Regions from separate parts of the Siccibacter colletis genome, predicted to be linked through region 2. Evidence: predicted binding sites of a transcription regulator. Region 2 holds the regulator's gene; the other holds the start of a gene.
The links. The regulator PhoB, encoded in region 2, activates phosphate uptake and scavenging genes when phosphate is short. The targets are predictions, from matches to a motif close to CTGTCATAAAACTGNCNNAT.

Region 1: a site for PhoB is predicted at 4,438-4,457, ahead of glpT (glycerol-3-phosphate transporter). Genes of this name have one in related genera too.

What each region holds. Positions count from the first base shown of each region.
Region 1 covers NZ_CP074352.1:2,788,720-2,800,892, forward strand. The annotation lists gene nrdA (class 1a ribonucleoside-diphosphate reductase subunit alpha) at 1-1,361, shown strand, start outside; gene nrdB (class Ia ribonucleoside-diphosphate reductase subunit beta) at 1,522-2,652, shown strand; gene yfaE (class I ribonucleotide reductase maintenance protein YfaE) at 2,656-2,913, shown strand; gene glpT (glycerol-3-phosphate transporter) at 2,959-4,311, opposite strand; gene KFZ77_RS13450 (nicotinamide mononucleotide deamidase-related protein YfaY) at 4,667-5,863, opposite strand; gene KFZ77_RS13455 (YfaZ family protein) at 5,956-6,498, opposite strand; gene KFZ77_RS13460 (catalase) at 6,761-8,212, shown strand; gene KFZ77_RS13465 (sensor histidine kinase) at 8,255-9,670, opposite strand; gene tctD (transcriptional regulator TctD) at 9,657-10,331, opposite strand; gene KFZ77_RS13475 (Bug family tripartite tricarboxylate transporter substrate binding protein) at 10,511-11,491, shown strand; gene KFZ77_RS13480 (tripartite tricarboxylate transporter TctB family protein) at 11,503-11,934, shown strand; gene KFZ77_RS13485 (tripartite tricarboxylate transporter permease) at 11,947-12,173, shown strand, end outside.
Region 2 covers NZ_CP074352.1:894,893-907,065, reverse strand. The annotation lists gene brnQ (branched-chain amino acid transporter carrier protein BrnQ) at 1-1,074, opposite strand, end outside; gene phoR (phosphate regulon sensor histidine kinase PhoR) at 1,475-2,785, opposite strand; gene phoB (phosphate response regulator transcription factor PhoB) at 2,808-3,497, opposite strand; gene sbcD (exonuclease subunit SbcD) at 3,685-4,899, shown strand; gene sbcC (exonuclease subunit SbcC) at 4,896-8,051, shown strand; gene KFZ77_RS04385 (DeoR/GlpR family DNA-binding transcription regulator) at 8,073-8,828, opposite strand; gene KFZ77_RS04380 (NUDIX domain-containing protein) at 8,909-9,499, shown strand; gene mak (fructokinase) at 9,536-10,447, opposite strand; gene rdgC (recombination-associated protein RdgC) at 10,573-11,484, shown strand; gene ppnP (pyrimidine/purine nucleoside phosphorylase) at 11,537-11,827, opposite strand; gene KFZ77_RS04360 (AroM family protein) at 11,908-12,173, opposite strand, start outside.

The DNA.
Region 1 (12,173 bases), 1.9 Mb from region 2:
GGCATCTGGAAGTGGAAAGCCTGCTGGTGCTGAAAAACAACCGTGGTACCGACGCCAACCGCGTGCGTCACATGGACTATGGCGTGCAGATCAACAAGCTGATGTACACCCGCCTGCTGAAAGGTGAAGACATCACCCTGTTCAGCCCGTCTGACGTTCCTGGCCTGTACGACGCCTTCTTCGCCGATCAGGACGAGTTTGAGCGTCTGTACGTGAAATACGAAAAAGACGACAGCATCCGTAAGCAGCGCGTGAAAGCGGTGGACCTGTTCTCCCTGATGATGCAGGAGCGCGCCTCTACGGGCCGTATCTACATCCAGAACGTGGACCACTGCAACACCCACAGCCCGTTCGACCCGGTGGTTGCGCCGGTGCGCCAGTCTAACCTGTGCCTTGAGATCGCCCTGCCGACCAAACCGCTGGACGACGTCAACGACGAAAACGGCGAAATCGCCCTGTGCACCCTCTCCGCCTTCAACCTCGGCGCGATTGACAGCCTGGACGAGCTGGAAGAGCTGGCGATCCTTGCGGTGCGTGCGCTCGACGCCCTGCTGGACTACCAGGACTACCCGATTCTGGCGGCAAAACGCGGTGCGATGGGTCGTCGTACCCTGGGTATCGGCGTCATCAACTACGCCTACTACCTGGCGAAGCACGGCGTGCGTTATTCCAACGGCAGCGCCAACAACCTGACGCACAAAACCTTCGAAGCGATTCAGTACTACCTGCTGAAAGCCTCGAACGAGCTGGCAAAAGAGCAAGGCGCCTGCCCGTGGTTCAACGAAACCACCTACAGCAAAGGCATCCTGCCGATCGACACCTATAAAAAGGATCTCGATGGCATCGCTAACGAGCCGCTGCACCTCGACTGGGAAGCGCTGCGTGAGTCCATCAAGACCCACGGCCTGCGTAACTCCACGCTCTCTGCCCTGATGCCGTCTGAGACCTCCTCGCAGATCTCGAACGCCACCAACGGCATTGAGCCGCCGCGCGGCCACGTCAGCATCAAAGCGTCGAAAGACGGTATCCTGCGCCAGGTGGTGCCGGAGTATGAGCGCCTGAAAGATCAGTACGAACTGCTGTGGGACATGCCGAACAACGACGGTTACCTGCAGCTGGTTGGTCTGATGCAGAAGTTCATTGACCAGTCTATTTCGGCGAACACCAACTATGACCCGACGCGTTTCCCGTCAGGCAAAGTGCCGATGCAGCAGCTGCTGAAAGACCTGCTCACCGCCTATAAATTTGGCGTGAAAACCCTCTACTACCAGAACACCCGTGATGGTGCAGAGGACTCCCAGGATGACCTGGCGCCGTCCATTCAGGACGACGGCTGCGAAAGCGGCGCATGTAAAATCTGATTAAGCGGGGCGGGGAAACCCGCCCTCTTGTTGTTAAGGCGGCAGGTGCGCTTCGCTTACCTGCCCTACGAGAATAACCGCAACATCAAGCCGTAGGGTGGATAAGCGAAGCGCATCCACCATTAACAGCAGATATTGTTCGCAGACAGGACCCACATTCATGGCATACACCACCTTTTCACAGACGAAGAATAATCAGCTGCTGGAACCGATGTTCTTTGGCCAGCCGGTTAACGTGGCGCGCTACGACCAGCAGAAATATGACATCTTCGAAAAGCTGATCGAAAAACAGCTCTCCTTCTTCTGGCGTCCGGAAGAAGTGGATGTTTCCCGCGACCGTATCGACTATCAGGCGCTGCCGGATCACGAGAAGCACATCTTCATCAGCAACCTGAAATACCAGACGCTGCTGGATTCTATCCAGGGCCGCAGCCCGAACGTGGCGCTGCTGCCGCTGATCTCCATTCCGGAGCTGGAAACCTGGGTAGAAACCTGGGCGTTCTCTGAGACCATCCACTCGCGCTCCTACACCCACATTATCCGCAACATCGTTAACGATCCGGCGGTGGTGTTCGACGACATCGTCAACAACGAGCAGATCCTCAAGCGTGCGGAAGGCATCTCCCACTACTACGACGATCTGATTGAGATGACCAGCTACTGGCATCTGCTGGGCGAAGGCACCCACAGCGTTAACGGCAAAACCGTGACCGTGAACCTGCGCGAGCTGAAGAAGAAGCTTTACCTCTGCCTGATGAGCGTCAACGCGCTGGAAGCGATTCGCTTCTATGTCTCCTTCGCCTGCTCCTTCGCCTTCGCCGAGCGCGAACTGATGGAAGGCAATGCCAAGATTATCCGCCTCATCGCCCGCGACGAAGCGCTGCACCTCACCGGCACGCAGCATATGCTGAACCTGCTGCGCAGCGGCACAGATGACCCGGAAATGGCGGAGATCGCCGAAGAGTGCAAACAGGAAAGCTATGACCTGTTTGTGCTGGCGGCACAGCAGGAGAAAGAGTGGGCAGAGTACCTGTTCAAAGACGGCTCGATGATCGGCCTGAACAAAGACATTCTCTGCCAGTACGTCGAGTACATCACCAACATCCGTATGCAGGCGGTGGGCCTCGATCTGCCATTCCAGACGCGCTCTAACCCGATTCCGTGGATCAACACCTGGCTGGTGTCCGATAACGTGCAGGTGGCACCGCAGGAAGTGGAAGTCAGCTCTTACCTGGTCGGTCAGATTGACTCTGAAGTGAACACCGACGACCTCAGCGATTTCCAGCTCTGAGTGATGAATAACCGCATTACCTTACGCCTCACCGGCGCTCAGCTTGAGTGCCTGGAAGAGCATCCTTCTCTGCTGCTGGCGCTCGAGTCACATAAGGTGCCGGTAGAGTATCAGTGCCGGGAAGGGTACTGCGGGTCGTGCCGGACGCGTCTGGTGTCCGGGGAAGTCACCTGGCTTACCGAGCCGCTGGCGTTCATTGAACCAGGCGATATTCTGCCCTGCTGCTGTAAAGCGCGGGGCGATATCGAAATCGAACTGTAAAAAAAGCGGGCCTGATGGCCCGCCTTTTTCTTATCTGCCCTTCTCTTACCCGCGTTTCGCCGCGATCGCCTGATGGTGCTTGCGCTCACCGATCATCACCACAATCAGCAGCAGCACCGCCAGCACGCTTCCGCCAATCATGACGATGAAGCCGCCGTCCCAGCCGAAGAAGTCCACGGTGTAACCGACAATGGCACTGGCCGCCACCGATCCACCGAGGTAACCGAACAGCCCGGTAAAGCCTGCCGCCGTGCCTGCCGCTTTCTTCGGAGCCAGCTCAAGCGCGTGCAGACCAATCAGCATCACCGGGCCATAGATCAGGAAGCCGATAACAATCATGCAGATCATATCGACATGCGGGTTGCCCGGCGGGTTCAGCCAGTACACCACGGTGGCGATAGTCACCAGCGTCATAAAGAACACGCCGGTTGCGCCGCGGTTGCCGCGAAAGACTTTGTCCGACATCCAGCCGCACAGCAACGTCCCTGGAATACCCGCATACTCATAGAAGAAGTAGGCCCAGGAGGATTTATCCAGCGCAAAGTGCTTCACTTCCTTCAGATAGGTCGGTGACCAGTCGAGGATGCCGTAGCGCAGCAGGTAGACAAACACGTTGGCGATAGCGATATACCACAGCAACTTATTCGGCAGCACGTACTGCATGAAAATCTGCTTCGCGGTCAGCTCTTCCTCATGCTTATCGCTGTAGTCGTCCGGATAGTCGTTTTTGTACTCCTCAATGGGCGGCAGACCGCAGGACTGCGGTGTATCGCGCATGAGCGCAAAGGCAATCAGCGCCACGATGATGGCCGCAAACGCAGGCATATAAAGTGCCGCTTTCCAGTCATTAAACCAGGCCATACCCAGCAGGAACAGCAGCGGTGGCAGCCCGCCGCCGACGTTATGTGCGCAGTTCCACACCGACACAATCCCGCCGCGCTCCTTCTGCGACCACCAGTGCACCATGGTGCGCCCGCACGGCGGCCAGCCCATACCCTGGAACCAGCCGCACAGGAACAGCAGCACGAACATCACGGCGATGCTGGAGGTCGCCCAGGGCACAAAGCCCATAAACAGCATTACCGCCGCGGCGAGGATCAGCCCCGCCGGCAGAAAGACGCGCGGATTCGAGCGATCCGACACCGACCCCATAATGAATTTTGAAAAGCCGTAGGCGATGGAGATCCCCGACAGCGCAAAGCCCAGATCGCCGCGCGAGAAGCCCTGCTCAATCAGGTAAGGCATTGCCAGCGCAAAGTTCTTGCGCACCAGATAGTAGGCTGCATAGCCAAAGAAAATCCCCATAAAGATCTGCCAGCGCAGACGGCGGTACAGCGGATCGATCTGCCCGTCGGGCAGCCGCGATTGATGGGGTGCAGGTTGGAAAATACCGATCATTAAGCCTCCGGGGCCATATAGTTATTATCGTCAGCGGAAACGCCCGGCAACGAATCGCCTGTGTTAAACAAAAGGGTGCCAATGTTAGAAAAAGGCGGCCAATGTTACTGTGAAATGACACACGGAATGTTACAGATTTAAGACAAAACAACAAAAAAGAGCATCAGATCACGTTTTATGCTCGAAAACGCGCATTTACGAAGCAAATGCTGGTCGCTGATTTGCGTTATGTGAAGGCGGAATTTAGCGTGACAGCCTGTATGGCGGGATGAGACAGGATATGCAGGTCGGATACAGAGCCGCGCCCGGCAGGTTTGTCGGGCGCGGTAATGCAGCAGGGTATGGTTTTACCTGTCTACAGGGTAAGACGCTCCGTCACCCGCACCCAGCCATGACCCTGGGAGACATCATCCCCGTTGAGCAGACGGCGCAGCATGTTCTGGGCAATCATTGAGGCCACCGCCTGGCGCACCGGCAGGCGGTGATTCGCCAGGCTCAGCTGAACGCGAATAGCACGGCTGCCCGCGTCGCTGTGCAGCGCAAACAGCAGGCTGTCGTCCTGATGTGCCCCCGTCACCAGCGCCAGTGCGCCGTCCGCCGCCTGTGACAGCGCCCGCGCCCGGGCGGCGATCTCAGCCAGCGACTCAGCACGCGGTGCCAGCACTTCCCCATCCGCCAGCGGCGCGCCGGCCTGATTCAGCTCCAGCGACAGCAGGCCAGCGGTGAACTGCTCGCTCACGCACAGCCGCAGGTCACGGGCGCGCAGGCTCTCGGCCAGCAAACCCGGCAGCCCCACGGTACCTTCGAAAATCAGGCTCTCGCCGGCCACCTGGCGCACCTCCGGCCACAGGGCTTCCATCTGCGCCCGCTGGCTGGCCGGTCCGGTGAGTTTCAGTTCAATGATTGGCATGGAGGAGCGGTACCCCATCACCACGCCATCCGGCAGGTTCAGGTGGCTCAGACTCTGAGCAAGATCGCTTTCCGAACGGCCAAACGTAGTCAGGCGCAGGCACACCGGAGGGGCCGGTAGTTCAAAACGCTGCTGAATGCGCGGGAGGATCTCTTTCTCGACCATCACTTTAAATTCAGACGGCACGCCTGGGGTGAAGAAGAAGGTGCAGCGGTTAAGCGTCAGTGCAAAGCCGCAGGCAGTGCCAACCGGGTTATCGAGCATCTCGCTGCCGGCGGGGATCATCGCCTGTTTGCGGTTGCTGGGCGCCATCACCCGGCCACGGCTTTCGAAAAAGCGCGTCATATGCTCAAGCCACGACGCCTGCAGCTCCAGCTCAACGCCAGCGGCGCGTGCAGCAGCCAGCGCGCTAAGATCGTCGCTGGTGGGGCCAAGGCCGCCGTTGACGATAACCACATCGGCTTCGGTGCTGCGCTCCTGCAAAATGGCGATCAGGCTGTCGAGATCGTCGCCCACGGTGTTGCGGCGCGTGAAGGGTAAACCCTGCGTGAAGAGGTAATCGGCAAGCCAGGCGGCGTTGGTATCAACGATTTGCCCGTGCAGGACTTCATCGCCGGTAGAGAGCATTTCCACAGTTAACATCGACTTACTCCGCATAGAGTGAAGGCTCTACTATAGCGCAAGGCGATACCGGGGAAAGCGAAAAGGCGCGGCAATGTGCCGCGCCCTGGGGATCAGAAGGAGACGATGCCACCCACGTAAGGGCCGTCGGCCACCGCGTTGTCGCGATCGCCATCTTTGCCGGCGAGGTTGATGTAGCGATAACCCGCTTCGATGCTGATCGGACGCATAATGGTCCAGCGCACGCCGGCGTTCGCTTCTTCATAGTCCTTCACGCCGCTGGAGAGCGAGTCCGGGGAGTAGTAGTACTCGCCATACAGACGGAAGCTGTCGGTCAGCGGCCACTGCAGGCCACCGCCTACCGCCGCCGCATAGCCTTCGTCACCAGATTTCGGGTTCAGGTAGATGCCCTTGCCGCCCACGGTGGCCAGCAGCGGTCCCAGCGGCAGGTTCAGGCCGATGCCCAGCCCGCCGATTTCGCCGTCATCATCGTTATGCGCCCAGTTACCGCTCAGCGCCAGCCCGGTGGTATCGGTGCCAAAGCCCACGCCGACGTTGGTGTACTCTTTGCCCGCCTGGGCATTCACGCTGATGGCGCTGGCGTAGCCTGAAACAAACAATAAGCTGGCGATACCAGCAAGCACGACTTTTTTCATTTTTGCTCTCTTTATAAACTCACAATCGATGTGCCGGCATTGTACCGTTGCGCTTGTTGCTTTCAAGGCGCGATAAACCGTGTTTCTCCAGGGTATTGTAAGGAATTGAAACCTGCCGCTGCGTCTGAAAGGCACCAGCCATTCCTGCAATAGAAACTGCCAGATTGTTCTCGATCGGCCGGGCCGTTACCGTGTTGTGCGAAAAGTCAGTCCGATTGATTGCACAGAGCGATGATGCTCACCACTACCCGTTCGAGGAGCCATGATGAATAAGAAAGGGTTAACCACCGCCTCCGGCGCGCCTGTCGCCCATAATAACAATGTCGCCACCGCAGGCCCGCGCGGCCCGATGCTCCTGCAGGACGTCTGGTTCCTTGAAAAGCTGGCGCACTTCGACCGGGAAGTGATCCCTGAACGTCGTATGCACGCCAAAGGCTCCGCCGCCTACGGCACCTTTACCGTGACTCAGGACATTACCGCTTTTAGCCGTGCGAAAATTTTCTCTGAGATCGGCAAGAAAACCGACCTGTTCCTGCGCTTCTCCACCGTGGCCGGTGAACGCGGCGCGGCGGACGCCGAGCGCGACATCCGCGGCTTCTCCATCAAGTTCTACACCGAAGAGGGTAACTGGGATCTGGTGGGAAACAACACGCCGGTATTCTACCTGCGCGATCCGCTTAAGTTCCCGGATCTGAACCACGTGGTAAAACGCGACCCGCGTACCAACCTGCGCAACCCGACCTGGAAATGGGACTTCTTCTCCCACCTGCCGGAGTCGCTGCACCAGCTGACCATCGACTTCAGCGACCGCGGGCTGCCGCGCTCCTACCGTCATATGCACGGCTTCGGCAGCCACACCTACAGCTTCATCAACAGCGATAACGAGCGCTTCTGGGTGAAGTTCCACCTTAAATCCGCGCAGGGTATCGCTAACCTGATGGACGACGAGGCGAAACGTCTGGTCGCAGAGGATCGCGAAAGCTCCCAGCGCGATCTGTTTGAGTCCATTGAAGGCGGCGACTTCCCGCGCTGGAAATTCTATGTGCAGGTGATGCCGGAAGCCGACGCGTCACGCGTGCCGTACAACCCGTTCGACCTGACCAAAGTCTGGCCGCACGGCGACTATCCGCTGATCGAAGTGGGCGAGCTGGAGCTGAACCGCAACCCGGATAACTACTTTGCCGAAGTGGAACAGGTAGCAATGTCGCCGGCTAACATCGTGCCCGGTATTGGTTTCTCGCCGGACCGCATGCTGCAGGGGCGTCTGTTCTCTTACGGGGATGCGCACCGCTATCGCCTGGGGGTCAACCACCACCAGATCCCGGTGAACAAACCGCGCTGCCCGTTCCACAACTATCACCGCGACGGTGCAATGCGCGTGGACGGCAACAGCGGCAACGGCCCGACCTATGAGCCGAACAGCTTCGGGGTGTTCCAGGAGCAGCCGGACTACAGTGAGCCGCCGCTGTCGCTGGAAGGCGCTGCCGATCACTGGAATCACCGGGAAGATACCGACTACTTCAGCCAGCCGCGCCAGCTGTTTGCGCTGATTGGCGAAGAGGAGCGCCAGCGCATGTATCGCCGCATTGCGGATGACATGAAGTCGGTTCCGGAGTTTATCCAGCAGCGCCAGATCGGCCTGTTCAGCGAAGTGGATCCGGCTTACGGCGCGGGCATTGCCGCCGCGCTGGATGCGATTAACAACGCGAAATAATCCCCCTCACCGGCAGCCACGCTGCCGGTTTTTTTCCATGCGTCATCGATGCAGCGACAGGACGATGCGCACCCGCAGACCACCCAGCGTTTCGCTTTTTAGCAGTTCAGGCCGCGTCCGGTGCCAGCGGGCGATATCGTTGACCAGCGCCAGCCCCAGACCCGCGCCCGGTTGCTCAATCCCGCTTTCCAGCCGCTGAAACGGCTGCAGCGCCTGCTGCGACAGCGCACTCTCAATTCCCGGACCGCTATCCTCAATCTCAAGCCAGACCCGCGCCTGCATCGCCGTCACGCGAATGGTGATGGTTCCGCCCTCGGGGGTGTATTTCAGCGCGTTATCCAGCAGGTTGGCGCACAGCTCGCCCAGCAGAATGGGATCGCCCTCGACCCACAGCGCCCCGCTCTCACCTTCATAGCCCAGATCGATGCGTTTTATTCGCGCCTGCGCCAGCCGCGACAAACAGCATTCTCTCGCCACCGCAGCCATGTCCACCGCCTCAAACTCCCGCTCCCCCTGCTCTTTGCGCTTCAGCTGCGCCAGCAGCAGCAGACGCTCTGTCAGTTCCACGGTGTGATCCAGCGTGCGGCTGATGGCCTCCAGGCTCTCGCGCCACTGCGCCGGCTCCGGGCTGGCCAGCGCTACCGCAGTCTGCATTTTAAGTACCGCCAGCGGGGTTTTAAGCTGGTGCGACGCGTCGGCGCTGAACCGCTCCTGGCGGGCAATCAGGGCGCGTAACCTGTCGAGATAGCGGTTGAACGCCACCACCAGCAGCCGGGTTTCCGACCAGGGCAGCAGATGGTCTGGCAGTGGCGTGAGCACGCCAGGATCGCGGCGCACCATCATGCCCGAGAGCTGGCGCATCGGTTTCAATACCCGACGCAGCAGCCAGCCCGCCAGCAGCAGCGTTATCAGCACCAGCCCGCCCTGGCTCACCGCCGACGAGAAGAGCAGCTGCTGCGCCAGCAGGTGGCGGGACTGCAGCGTTTCCGCCACGGTGATCTCGACCATGCCGCTGACGCCCGCGCCATTTACCGGCTGCAACAGCCGGGCTGCGCGTATCGCCTGCCCGCGATAGGTCGCATGATAAAACCACGCCAGCGCCGGATAGAGCGTGGTGCGCGGCGTACCTGCCGGCAGCGGCGGAAGGTCGTCGTAGCCGGAAATCACCGTGCCGTTAATATCGGTGACTTTGTAGTAGAGCCGGTCATTCATATTGAGCTCAACGCTGTCGAGCACCACCCACGGCACCTCCACCAGAATCTGCTGGTTACGCACCACCAGCCGCTCTGCCACCATGCGCGCCGACGAGAGCAGCGTGCGGTCATAGGCCTGGGTAGCGGCCTGCATCGCGCTGAAATAGCTGGTGAAGGCGGAAAACAGCCACAGCAATAACAGTGGCAGCCCCAGGAACAACAGCAGACGGGAAAAGAGCGAGGGCGGCACGCTATGGCGTTTCATCACCGCACTCCAGCAGGTACCCGAGGCCGCGCAGCGTAGTGATGCGTACATTGCCTGGCTGAAGTTTTTTGCGCAGCCGGTGAACGTAAAGCTCGATGCTTTCCGGGCTGGCGTCGTCAGCAAGATTAAACACCTGATCGAACAGGTGCTGGCGCGATACCGGGCGACCGCGCCGGTACATCAGCACCGTGAGCAGCGCGCATTCGCGTGGGGTCAGGGCCAGTGGTTTACCGGCCAGCTCGAAGTAGCCTTCGTCGTGAAACGCCAGCTCGCCAAGCCGCTGGATCTCCTGTATCTGCCCTTCACTGCGCCTGAGCAAGGCGCGTAACCGGGCATCAAGCTCCTCCAGTTCAAACGGCTTTGGCAGATAGTCATCTGCCCCGGCATTCAGCCCTTTTACCCGCTCGGCCACTTCACTGCGCGCAGTCAGCAGCAGGACCGGCAGATGCTGACCGCGCTTGCGCAGCCGCTGCACGACCTGCAATCCATCCATGCGCGGCATGCCGATATCCAGCACCGCCATCGCGTAGCGCTCGCTTTGCAGCAGATGGTCCGCTGCCTGGCCGTCAAATACGCAATCCACTGCAAACCCGTGCTGCACCAGCGCTTTTTCCAGCCAGTGCGCCAGCTCACGATTATCTTCCGCCAGTAAGAGACGCATATCACATCCTGTAAAGTTTCTGCCGCGGTGAAAGGGAAATGAAAGGTTAACGTTTTAACAATCATGTAACTGAATCGCTACAAGGCGGTTCACATAATGAGAAAAACATCTGCCCCTGCGTGCTACGGACTGTAAAAACCGGGCACACCCACGTCACTGACCCGTATCGTGAGGACCCTATGAGCAAGCATTTCTGTCGTACCTTCATCGCTACTACTCTGCTGCTGAGCACCACATCGCTGCTGGCGGCGGAGCCACCCTCCCGCACCGAATGCATCGCGCCGGCCAAGCCCGGCGGCGGATTCGACCTGACCTGCAAGCTGATTCAGGTCAGCCTGCAGGAAACCGACGTGATAGAGAAACCCATGCGCGTGACCTACATGCCCGGCGGCGTCGGCGCGGTGGCCTACAACGCCATCGTCGCCCAGCGTCCTGCAGAGCCGGGTACCGTGGTGGCGTTTTCCGGCGGATCGCTGCTCAACCTCTCCCAGGGAAAATTTGGCCGCTACGGGGTGAATGATGTGCGCTGGCTCGCCAGCGTCGGCACCGACTACGGGATGATCGCGGTGCGCGCCGACTCACCGTGGAAAAGCCTCAACGATCTGATGGCGGCGCTGGAGAAAAACCCCGATAGCGTGGTGTTTGGTGCCGGCGCGTCTATCGGCAGTCAGGACTGGATGAAGACTGCGCTGCTGGCGAAACAGGCCAATGTCGATCCGCGCAAGATGCGTTATGTGGCGTTTGAGGGCGGCGGCGAGCCGGTAACGGCGCTGATGGGTAACCATGTGCAGGCGGTGTCCGGGGATATGAGTGAGATGGTGCCGTACCTGAAGGGCGACAAGCTGCGGGTGCTGGCGGTGTTCTCGGCGGAACGTCTGCCGGGCGCGCTGGCCAACGTCCCTACGGCGAAAGAGCAGGGCTACGACCTGGTCTGGCCGATCATTCGCGGTTTCTTTGTCGGGCCGAAAGTCAGCGATGCGGAGTATCAGTGGTGGGTAGAGACGTTCCGGAAGCTACAGCAAACCGAGGTGTTCAAAACCCAGCGCGATCTGCGTGGCCTGTTTGAATTCAACAAGAATGGTAAAGAGCTGGATACGTATGTGAAACAGCAGGTGGAAGAGTACCGCAAACAGGCCCAGGCCTTTGGCCTGGCCAACTGAGGAGCGCCATCATGAGCGATCGTATTTTTGCCAGTATCTGGCTTCTGCTCTGCCTCGGCGGCCTGGTGGTCGCCTGGCAGATCCACAGCGAGTACAGCTATGAACCCGTAGGCCCGCGTCCGTTCCCGGTGGGCATTCTGGTGCTGATGCTGCTCTGTTCGGTGCTGCTTCTGCTGCGCCATCCCGACCTGGTGGAGTGGCCGCATAAGGCGGTGCTGCAACGGCTGCTGATCATGGTGATCGCCCTGACGCTCTACGCATGGGCCTTCGAATGGCTGGGCTTCCCGCTGGCCACCGCGTTGCTCACCGCCGTATTCGGCATGCTGTTTGGGGCCACACTGCCCGCCGCGCTGGTCGCAGGTGCCATTATGGGCACTGCGTTCTGGTACGCGTTTGACTCGCTACTTGACGTCACGCTGCCGCTCGGTGTCTGGCTACGCTAACGGAGAACGCTAATGGATACCTGGTTATATCTCTCTCAGGGGTTTGCGGTCGCGCTCACCCCGGAAAACCTGATGATCGCCCTGGTTGGCTGCTTCGCGGGCACCATCGTCGGCCTGCTGCCGGGCCTCGGCCCGATTAATGGCGTGGCGATCCTGCTGCCGCTGGCGTTTGCCATGCACCTTCCGGCAGCCTCGGCGCTGATCCTGCTGGCGACCGTGTACATCGGCTGTGAATATGG
Region 2 (12,173 bases):
GCTTAACACAATCAGCACGATGCACGGCGGGTAAATGGCAGTCAGCACCGGCACGGAGATCTGGATCAGATGGCTCAGGCCGAGGTTAGAGACCAGCATGGAGAAGCCGCCAAGGATAAATACCAGCGTGCGATAGGAGAGCGGCAGGTACTGGGCGAAGAACTCGGCGCAGGCACAGGTCAGGCCAACCGCGGTCACCATGCAGGCGATGAAGATCAGCGCCGCCAGCAGGAAGCTGCCGCCGTTGCCGAAGGTGTGCTGGACGTAAGCATGCAGGATAGCCGCGCCGTTAGCAGACTGATCCACAAGGCTTGCGCTGTCGGAACCCAGACGGAACAGCGCCAGGTAAAGCAGCGTCAGGCCGACACCGGCAATCAGGCCAGCCCACACGGTGTAGCGGGTCAGCAGGCGGGCATCGCTCACGCCACGGGAACGTGCGGCGTTGACGATAACGATGCCGAACACCAGCGCGCCGAGGGTGTCCATCGTCAGATAGCCGTTCACAAAGCCGTTAGAGAATGCCGCATTCTGATAGGCGTCGGTCGCCACGCTGATATCCCCCGCCGGCCAGACGATAGCGGCCACGCTCAGCACCACCAGCGCCAGAATTTTCAGCGGCGCAAGGAAATTGCCCACGGTATCCAGCAGTTTGCCCGGATAGAGCGACACACCAATCACCAGCAGGAAGTAGACGATGCTGTAGATCAGCAGCGGCGCAACGCCGGTGCCGGTCAGCGGCGCGATGCCCACTTCAAAGGAGACGGTGGCGGTACGCGGCGTGGCGAACAGCGGCCCGACAGCGAGATAGCACACCGTAGCCAGCAGCACGCCCGCTTTTTTGCCAATCGGCGTGCTCAGGTTATCAACACCGCCGCCCACGCGAGCCAGTGCAATCACCGTCAGTACCGGCAGACCAACCGCAGTAAGCAGAAAACCCAACGCGGCAGTCCAGACGTTTTCGCCTGCCTGTAAGCCAACCATTGGAGGGAAGATGATATTGCCTGCGCCAACGAACAGCGCGAAGGTCATAAAGCCCAGGGCAATAATGTCGCGTGATTTTAAGTGATGGGTCATAAAACTCTTACGGCTCGTGGATATGGTGTTGTCGTTAAAAAGGCTTTTCGCCGTAACGTGGCGAAAAAGTGGTGATTACCTTGAAAAACAGCGGGATATGCTTCCCGGTTACGCAGGCGAAGAATAGTTTTTCGAATTACCGCGCAATCACAGTCTGACAGGTAACAACAGGGGCGCAATTTAAACGCTTATAACGTTTAAAGGCAAGGCGGGATCGTAAAACCAGACCATTATTCCAGATATGCAAAACGGACCAGTTTAAAACACTGTTTATTCACTTTAGCCACCGCCATTCATGCGACCAAAAAAGCATCAACTGGCGGAAAGCAATCATAGGTTTTACTTATGCGAAAAGGAAAAAGGCCAGAAATCTGGCCTGATGGAAAGTGATGCTGACAGCTTAAGAGGTGACCGCTTCGCGCGACGGCTGCACGATCAGCCGTTCAGGCAGGGTAAAGGAGAAGCAGGCTCCTTTTCCGGGCGCGCTTTCGATATCCAGTCGGGCGTCGTGATGGTTCACGGCGTGTTTGACGATCGCCAGCCCCAGCCCGCTGCCGCCGGTCTGGCGCGAGCGCGCTTTATCGACCCGGTAGAAGCGCTCGGTAAGGCGCGGAATGTGCTCTGAGGCGATCCCCGGCCCGTTATCAGAAACGCTGAACCAGGCACCGTGCGGCACGCGCTTCCAGCATACGGTGATCTCGGTGCCCACCGGCGTATGGTTAACCGCGTTATACACCAGGTTCGACATCGCGCTGCGCAGCTGCTCCTCATTACCGAGCACCACCAGATCCGGCTCGATCTCAAAGTGCAGCACGTGATTGCCGTGACTGAGGGTTTGCGCTTCGCGCTCCACGACGCGCAGCATCATCGGCACATCAATCTTTTCATTCAGCACCAGCGTCGGCGACGCCTCAATTTTTGACAGCGTCAGTAGCTGTTTCACCAGCCCTTCCATGCGGGAGGTCTGCTCGCGCATGGTGTGCAGCGCCCGGGAGCGTAACGGCTCATCAAGCTTCTGCTCCTGCATCATCTCCAGATAGCCCTGTAGCACCGTCAGCGGCGTGCGCAGCTCATGGCTGACGTTGGCGAAGAAGTTGCGCCGCGCCCCTTCGAGCTGGTGCATCTGGGTGATGTCCCGCGCCGCCATCAGCAGCTGTTGCTCGCTGTAAGGCATAATGCGGAACTCCAGATGGCGGCCGTTGTTGAGCACCAGATTGAGCGGACGGGAGAAGTCCTGCTTGTGAAGGTATTCGGTAAATTCCGGATAGCGCAGCAGGTTGAGAATGTTTTGCCCGTTATCATCCGGCCAGCGCAGCCCCAGCAGCTGTTGTGCCAGGCCGTTACACCAGAACATGGTACCCTCTTCGGTGGTGAGGATTACCGCGTCCGGCAGCGACTCGGCCCCGCTGCGAAAGCGTTTGATCAGGCTACCCAGTTCGCGACGGCGCTTTTTATTGCGCATCTGCATCTGGTACAGCCCGTAGAGCAGCGGCTCCCAGCTGCCGCTGCCCGGCGGCGGCGTCATGCTGCGGTCAACCCACAGCCACCAGGAGAGGCGAAGAAGATTCCAGAAATGCCAGATGAGCAGTCCGGTTACCGCCGCCAGCAAAAACCACGGCAGATAACCAAATATCGCGCCAAGGATGAATGCGGGAAGGCAACATAACACCAGCTCCAGCACCAGCCTTTTCCATGACAGCCGTTCCAGCACGGGTCACACTCCAGTCAGATTGTCAGAAACGCGCAGAGAAACGATATCCCGTCCCGCGTACCGTTTGCACCATACGATCGTGGCCGCTGTGTTCCAGCGCCTTGCGCAGACGACGAATATGCACATCCACCGTGCGATCCTCGACGTACACGTTGGTGCCCCAGACGTTGTTCAGCAGCTGTTCGCGGCTGTATACGCGCTCCGGGTGAGTCATGAAGAAGTGTAACAGCTTAAATTCAGTCGGTCCCATGTCCAGCGGATTGTCGCCGGTCATGACGCGGTGTGATGACGGGTCGAGACTTAAGCCCTGCATCTCGATCACCTCTTCCACCGCCATCGGCGAAATGCGGCGCATAACGGCTTTGATGCGCGCCACCAGCTCTTTCGGCGAGAAGGGTTTGGTGATGTAGTCATCGGCACCGGTTTCCAGCCCGCGTACCCTGTCTTCCTCTTCACCGCGCGCGGTCAGCATCATCACCGGAATATCACGGGTGAGGGCTTCGCGTTTGAGATGCTTGATGAACTGCAGGCCGGAACCGCCAGGCAGCATCCAGTCGAGCAAAATAAGATCGGGCCAGGGTTCATTGAGATTGTTTACTGCGCTGTCATAATCCTCAGCTTCAACAGGCTGAAAGCCGTTTTGCTCGAGCACGAAGCACACCATTTCACGGATAGGAGCTTCATCTTCTACGACCAGAATGCGTCTCGCCATAATTTGCCCTGTTATATAAGTCATCAATATTAAACGCGGCGCCATTATGCTTCACATTTATGACAGATTTATGAAAAACATGACCGGTATATGACCGCAGAAAATGAGTATGTCACAGCGTCGCGACATCTCCCGTCCAGCTTGTTTATAATCGCCCCCACGCATTTTTTCCATGAAGGATCCCCGCATGCGCCTGATTCACACCTCTGACTGGCACCTTGGGCAGAATTTTTATACCAAAAGCCGCGCCGCCGAGCATCAGGCGTTTCTCGACTGGCTGGTCGCGACCGCGGCAGAGCAGCAGGTGGACGCCATCATCGTGGCGGGGGATATCTTTGATACCGGCACGCCGCCGAGTTACGCCCGCGAGCTGTACAACCGGTTTGTGGTGAATCTGCAGGCCACCGGCTGCCAGCTCATCGTGCTGGGCGGGAACCACGACTCGGTCGCCACGCTGAATGAATCCCGCGAGCTGCTGGCCTGCCTCAACACCTGGGTGTTCGCCAGCGCCGGGCTGGTGGCCGAGAACCAGGCCCGGGTACTGCAGTGCCGCGACGGCACGCCCGGGGCGATCCTCTGCCCGGTGCCGTTTCTGCGCCCGCGCGACATCGTAAAAAGCCAGGCGGGTCTGTCCGGCAGCGAAAAACAGACCCAACTGCTGCACGCCATTACCGATCACTACCAGCAGTGCTATGACGCGGCCTGCGCCCTGCGCGGGGATCGCGACCTGCCGATCATCGTCACCGGGCACCTTACTACCGTCGGGGCCAGCAAAAGCGATGCGGTGCGCGACATCTATATCGGCACCCTGGAGGCGTTCCCGGCGGAGCGCTTCCCCGCCGCGGATTACATCGCGCTGGGGCATATTCACCGCCCGCAGAAGGTGGTTTCCACCGGGCACATCCGCTACTGCGGGTCGCCCATCGCCCTGAGCTTCGATGAAACCGGCAGCGAGAAAAGCGTGCTGCTGGTGGAGTTCAGCCACGGCAAACTCCAGGACATTACACCGCTGCCGGTGCCGGTCACCCAGCCGCTGGCGGTGCTGAAAGGCGATTTAACCGCGATTGAAAGCCAGCTGGAACGCTGGCGCGATGCCCCCGCCAGCCCCAAAGTGTGGCTGGATATTGAAGTCAGCGGCGAGGCCTTTATGTATGACATGCAGCGCCAGGTGCTGGCGATGACGGAAGATCTGCCGGTAGAGGTAGTGCTGCTGCGCCGCAGCCGCGAACAGCGCGAGCAGATGGCTGCCGGAGAGCACTACGAAACCCTGAGCGAGCTACAGGTTGAAGAGGTGTTTGACCGTCGGCTGGCGCTGGAAGCGCTGAGCGAGGAAGAAAAACCGCCGCTGCGCACCCTGTTAGCCCGAACGCTGGAAGAGATGCAGCAGGAGGATGACGCATGAAAATCCTGAGCCTGCGGTTAAAAAACCTGAACTCCCTGAAAGGCGAGTGGAAAATCGACTTTACCGCCGAGCCGTTCGCCAGCAACGGTCTGTTTGCCATCACCGGCCCCACCGGGGCGGGGAAAACCACCCTGCTGGACGCCATCTGCCTGGCGCTTTATCACAAGACGCCGCGCCTGAGTAATATTTCCCAGGCGCAGAACGATCTCATGACCCGCGATACCGCCGAGTGCCTGGCGGAGGTGGAGTTTGAAGTAAAAGGCGTGGCGTATCGCGCGTTCTGGAGCCAGTACCGGGCGCGTAATCAGATCGAAGGCAACCTGCAGGCGCCGCGCGTCGAGCTGGCCCAGGTCAGCGACGGCAAAATCCTCGCCGATAAAATTAAAGACAAGCTGGATATGGTCGCCGCCCTCACCGGGCTGGACTACGACCGCTTCACCCGGTCGATGATGCTCTCCCAGGGGCAGTTTGCCGCCTTCCTCAATGCCGACGCCAAAGAGCGCGCCGAACTGCTGGAGGAGCTGACCGGCACCGAAATTTACGGCCTGATTTCGGCAAAAGTCTTTGAAAAGCATAAGGAAGCGCGCAGCGCGCTGGAGAAGCTCGAAGCCCAGGCGCAGGGCGTGATGTTGCTCGACGCCGAACAGCACCAGCAGCTGACGCAAAGTTTGCAGGCGCTTACTGACGAAGAAAAACAGCGTGTCGCCGAACAGCAGACGCTTCAGGCGCAGCAGCAGTGGCTGAACCAGCTGGCCGGGCTGACGGCGGAACAGCAGCGCACCCGCCAGGCGCATGCCGGGGCGGAACAGGCGCTGAAAGAGGCCGCACCGGCGCTGGAACAGCTCAGCCGCGCCCTGCCCGCCGAGAAGCTGCGGCCCTGGTGGCAGCAGCGCCAGGAGCGTCAGCAGGCGCAGCAGCAGATCGCCCGGCAGCGAGAGAATGTGAATGCTCGCTTACAGCAGGCGAGAGTACGCCGCCAGCAGGTGCGCCAGCTGGCTGACGGCCAGCTCAGGTCGCTGCACGCTGAAATCAGCCAGACCGAGAGCTGGTTGAGCCAGCACGACCGCTACCGCCTGTGGAGCGCGGAGCTGACCGGCTGGCGCATGGCCTTTGCTCAGCAGCAGCGCGATGAAAAACAGCGCCGGGAACGCGAGCAGGCTATCGCGGCCAGTCAACAGAAGCTGGCGTTGCTGCCAGCGGCGGCGCTCTCCCTGAACCGGGAAGAAGTAAGTACTCATTTACATCAGTTGAACGCCTCGCGTCGCGAGCGTCAGCAGCTTGCTGCCCTGCAACCGCAGTTCGCCGCGCTGAACAAACGCCGGGCAGAGCTGGAGGGTGAACTCGCCGCGCTGGATAAACAGATTGCCGACGAGGAGGTGGAGCTGGCAGCACGCCGCCAGCGTTACAAAGAGAAGCGCCAGCACGAAAGCGATCTGGAAACCCTGGTGGAACAGGAACGCATCATTCAAAGCCTGGAAGCCGAGCGCGCCCGCCTCCAGCCGGATACCCCCTGCCCGCTGTGCGGCTCCACCAGCCACCCCGCCGTTGCCCGCTATCAGGCGCTGCAGCCCGGCGAGAATCAGCAGCGGCTAAACGCCCTCAAAAAAGAGGTTGCGGCCCTCGCTGAACAGGGCTTCGCGCTCAAAGGCCAGCTGGATACGCGCCGCCAGCAGCGTGAGAAGCTGGCGGCGTCGCTCCATGCCCTGAACGAAGATGAGGCCGCGCTGAACGCCCGCTGGCAGCAGTGCTGCGCCGCGCTGCGTATCGCCCTGACGCCACAGGACGATGTTACCGGCTGGCTGGATGAGCAGGAGCAGTATGAAGCCCGGCTGCGCCAGCTGGATGAGCGCCTGACGCTGGAAGCCCAGCTGCAGAAAGACCAGCAGCACCTCAACGACCAGACCGTGGAGATCGCCCGCCAGCGTGATGCGCTCTGCACGGCGCTGGACCAGGTCGGGCTCACCCATCCGGCAGCCGGAGAGGAGGACGTCTGGCTGGCGGCGCGTCAGCATGAGTCACAGCAGTGGCTGCACCAGCAGGAGACCTTGCCGCAGCGGCGTCAGCAGGCCGCGACGCTGGAGAATCTGCTCGCTACCCTGGAAGATGACGGCTCCACCCCGCCGCCGCTGGCTGAACATGAACGCGAGCGCGCGCTGGAAGGCTGGCAGACGCTGCACAGCGAGTGCAGTACACTCGGCGGCCAGCTTACCCTGCTGGAGGCACAGCTTAAGCAGGCGGAAGCTGAACAGCGTGAGGCTGAGCGGCGCTTCGCAGAAGAACTGGATGCCAGCCCCTTTGCCGATGAGGCTCAATTCCGCAGCGCGTTGCTTGATGAGGCACAGCGTGTGGCGCTGGAACAGCGTAAGCAGCAGCTGGAGCGACAGGTACAACAATGCAGCGTGCTGATGCAGCAGGCGGAAAACGCGCTGGCGCAGCATCAGGCGGCGCGCCCGACCGGGCTGGATGCCGATACCGATGTGTCCGTTGTGTCGGCCCGGCTGGCAGCGCTGACTCAGCAGCTGCGCGACAACACCACGCGTCAGGGCGAGATCGCCCAGCAGCTGCGCCACGACGCCGAAAACCGCACCCGCCTCGCCGGAATGCAGCAGGAGATGGCCTATGCGCGTGAGGAACTGGAGCGCTGGGGCCAGCTCAACCATCTGATTGGCTCGCAGAAAGGGGATAAATTCCGCAAATTTGCCCAGGGGCTGACGCTGGATAATCTGGTGTGGCTGGCTAACAACCAGCTGACCCGCCTGCACGGGCGCTATCTGCTGAAACGTAAAGCGAGCGACGCGCTGGAGCTGGAAGTGGTGGACACCTGGCAGGGCGACGCGGAGCGCGATACCCGCACGCTGTCCGGCGGAGAGAGCTTCCTGGTGAGCCTGGCGCTGGCGCTGGCGCTCTCGGATCTGGTGAGCCATAAAACCCGCATCGACTCGCTGTTCCTTGATGAGGGATTCGGCACCCTGGATGCGGAAACGCTTGATATCGCCCTCGACGCGCTGGATGCCCTCAACGCCAGCGGCAAGACCATCGGCGTCATCAGTCACGTCGAGGCGATGAAAGAGCGCATCCCGGTGCAAATCAAGGTCCACAAAATGAACGGGCTGGGCGTCAGCCGTCTGGCGCGTGAGTTTGCGGTGAAATAAATGGCCTGACCGATCTCCCGGTCAGGCTCTGATGACGTCGATTCCCCGGGCGGTGAACGGCGTCAGCAGACTCTCTTCGGTCGCGCTTTCCACCACCAGCGTATTCACCATGCTGACGTCGCCAATCACCCAGCGCGACGCGGTATTGATTTTTTCCGCCGAAGCCAGCACCACGGTTTCCGCCGCGCGGGTCGAGAAAGCACGCTTGATGCTCGCCTCTTCATAGTCGCCGGTGCTCAGTCCGGCCTCGCAGTGGATGCCGGTGACGCCCATAAAAAACAGATCGGCGCGCACCTTTGCGATCCCCTCGATTGCGGCCGCACCGACCGCGACCAGCGAATGCCTGTACAGCCGCCCGCCAATGACGACGACCTCAATCCTGGGGTGATCCGCCAGCCCCAGCGCAATGCCCGGACTGTGTGTTACCACCGTCAGCTCCAGATCCCGCGGCAGAAAGGTGATCAGTTCTGCAGTGGTGGTACCGCCGTCGATGATCACCACCTGCCCCGGTTCGATCAGCGCCGCGCCGCGTCTGGCGATGGTGCGTTTTGAATCCAGCGCCAGGGTTTTACGCTCTGAAAACGTGGCGACAGCAGCGGATGCGGGCAGCGCACCGCCGTGCACGCGCTGCAGCAGCCCTTCCGCCGACAGCTCGCGCAGATCGCGCCGGATAGTATCTTCCGAGACGTCAAACGCCTCGCTCAGCGCTTTCGACTGCACCTGTCCGTCTGCGGCCAGTTTTTGCAGGATGAGCTGCTTACGTTGAGAGGTCAGCATAAAAAACCCTTGCACGTTCATTCACGATGATGCACAAATGTGCACGTTATTGTGATTATCGTACTGACGCAGGGGGTAACATGCAATCTGAACATGCAAAAATACGCACGCTGGATAGCCAGGTGCTGTCCGATGACTGGTACCTGCTGAAAAAATATACTTTTGAACAGCAGCGTCGGGATGGGGAGTGGCAACGCCAGAGCCGGGAGGTGTATGACCGGGGCAACGGGGCGACAATTTTACTCTATAACCCGACGCAGCAGAGCGTGGTGCTGACCCGGCAGTTTCGCTATCCGGTATTCGTCAACGGGCATGATGGCTGGCTGCTGGAGGCCGCAGCTGGCCTGCTGGATAATCTTGATGCCGAAGCGCGTATCAAGGCCGAAGCGGAAGAGGAGACCGGCTACCGCATCGAACGCGTGGAGCGCGTATTTGAAGCCTTTATGAGCCCCGGCTCGGTTACCGAAAAGCTGCACTTTTTCATCGCCCGCTATGACGCCAGCCAGCGCGTGAGCGACGGCGGCGGGATGAAAGAGGAAGGTGAAGACATTGATGTGGTGGAGATGCCCTTTGCAGATGCCCTTGCTGCCATCGGCGATGGCCGCATCGTGGATGCCAAGACCATTATGCTGCTCCAGCACCTGGCACTTTCCGGGCGGCTGAACGCCTGATCGCTACCGGGCCGGCCATCACGCCGGCCCGTGTCGTCAGATGCTCAGCGGCCACAGCCAGGCCGCACCGCGTACCCCGCTGGAGTCGCCGTGCACCGCTTTACGCACCGGCGTGCGGCACTCGCCGCCGAACACCCAGTGCGGCAGCAGCTGCGGCACCGTTTTATACAGCCGATCGACGTTGCTCATGCCGCCGCCCAGCACGATCACGTCCGGGTCGAGCACGTTGATGATGTGCGCCAGGGATTTGGCCAGCCGCAGCTCGTAGCGCGACAGCGCCAGCTCCGCGACCGCATCCTGCTCATCGGCGAGGCGCATAATATCGTTGCCTTTCAGCGCCTGGCCGCTCAGCCGCTGGTAATCGGTGGCGAAACCGGTGCCGGAGATAAAGGTTTCGATGCAGCCCTGCTTGCCGCAGTAGCACGGCACTTCCTCGCGGTAGCGCAGCTCGTCTTCATCCATCCAGGGGAGCGGATTGTGGCCCCACTCCCCGGCGTTGCCGTTACCGCCGGTATGCACCCGTCCGTTGATCGCCATCCCCGCGCCGCAGCCGGTGCCGATGATCACCCCAAACACGGTCTGCGCACCGCTGGCGGCACCGTCCGTCGCTTCCGAGACTGCAAAGCAGTTAGCATCGTTTGCCAGCCGAACTTCACGCTGTAAGCGCGTGCTCAAATCCTTGTCCAGCGGTTTACCGTTGAGCCAGGTGGAGTTAGCGTTTTTTACCACGCCGCTGAAGGGAGAGAGCGACCCGGGAATGCCAACGCCGACGCTGCCCTGTTCGCCAGTTTCGCGTTCCGCCAGCTCAACCAGCCCGGCGATATCCTCGACGGTTTTCGCGTAGTCATCCCGGGCGGTGGGGATACGATGGCGAAAACGCTGCTGTCCGTCATCGCTCAGCGCGATGACCTCTGTTTTCGTACCGCCTAAATCAATGCCGATGCGCACAGAACTCTCCTCATAATCAAACCGTTAGCTCAGAGAGTAGAGCGAGGCTGCGTTAATCGCAATGAAACCCGTCCGACAATTCGCTATCATGCCCGCTGCGTTTAACTAGCAGGCTGGAAACGAACATGCTGTGGTTTAAAAATTTAATGGTTTACCGTCTGAGCCGTGACATCACGCTGCGCGCGGATGAGATGGAGAAACAACTGGCGGCGTTTACCTTCACGCCCTGCGGTAGTCAGGACATGGCGAAAACCGGCTGGGTGTCGCCGATGGGCTCGCACAGCGACGCGCTGACCCATGAAGCCAACGGTCAGATCGTTATCTGCGCCCGCAAAGAAGAAAAAATGCTGCCAGCGCCGGTTATCAAGCAGGCGCTGGAAGCGAAAATCGCGAAGCTTGAAGCCGAGCAGGCGCGCAAGCTGAAAAAGACCGAAAAAGATTCCCTTAAAGATGAAGTGCTGCACTCGCTGCTGCCGCGCGCGTTCAGCCGCTTCAGCCAGACCATGATGTGGATCGATACCGTCAACGGGCTGATTATGGTGGACTGCGCCAGCGCCAAAAAGGCGGAAGATACCCTGGCGCTGCTGCGTAAGAGCCTTGGCTCGCTGCCGGTAGTGCCGCTGGCGCTGGAAACACCCATCGAACTGACGCTCACCGAATGGGTGCGCTCCGGTAACGTGGCGCAGGGCTTCCAACTGCTGGACGAAGCGGAGCTTAAGGCAATGCTCGAAGGCGGCGGCGTGGTGCGCTGCAAGCAGCAGGATCTGGTGAGCGACGAGATCGCGGTGCATATCGAAGCCGGTAAAGTAGTGACCAAACTGGCGCTCGACTGGCAGCAGCGCATTCAGTTTATGATCTGCGAAGATGGCTCCATCAAGCGCCTGAAGTTCGCTGACGAACTGCGCGACCAGAATGAAGATATTGAACGGGAAGACGTGGCAGGGCGCTTTGACGCTGACTTTATCCTGATGACCGGCGAACTTGCCGCGCTGATTCAGAATATCGTGGAAGGCCTGGGCGGCGAAGCGCAGCGCTAATCAGCGCTGGCAGAGTGGCGGTGCCGTACCTTTGCGCACCGCCTGCAAAACGTTAATCTTTAAGGTAACGGCAAAGATAAGAGGTGGGTTCAGCCACCTGCAGGTGGAATTCGCTGTGCCCCGGCACGTTGAAGCGCTCGCCCGGCCCGTAAACCTTCCACTCTGTGTCGCCCGGCAACAGCACCTTCAGTGCGCCGCTGACCACCGTCATCTCTTCGGGCTGCGCCGTTGAGAAGTTGTACTCCCCTTCTTCCATCACGCCAACGCTCGCTTTCCCGGTGCTGCTGCTGGAAAAGCCGATAGATTTCACTTTGCCGGAAAAATAGTCATTACTCTGAAGCATGGACGGTCCCTTTTAAAAGTGGTCGAAAAACCACTATAGGGGGCAGCGTCCGCCGCTGTCACGTAAATTGTTTTTTTCTGTCACATCAGTAACTCAGAGGCCAGACGCGCCACCAGCACGTTGGTTAACAGTACCGGCACGTCGAGTGATTTTTGCAGCAGATCGCGATGGCGCTGGTGGAAGCCCAGGCAGTCAAGCAGCAGCACATCCGCTCCCTGCTCCACCAGCTTTTCAGCGGCGCGCAGCCACTCGGCTTCGGTATCGTAAAACGGGTTCGCCAGCGCGTAGACCGGCGGCTGCTCCAGCACTGCCCATTTCTTCTCCTGCAGGCGCATCAGTTCCGGCA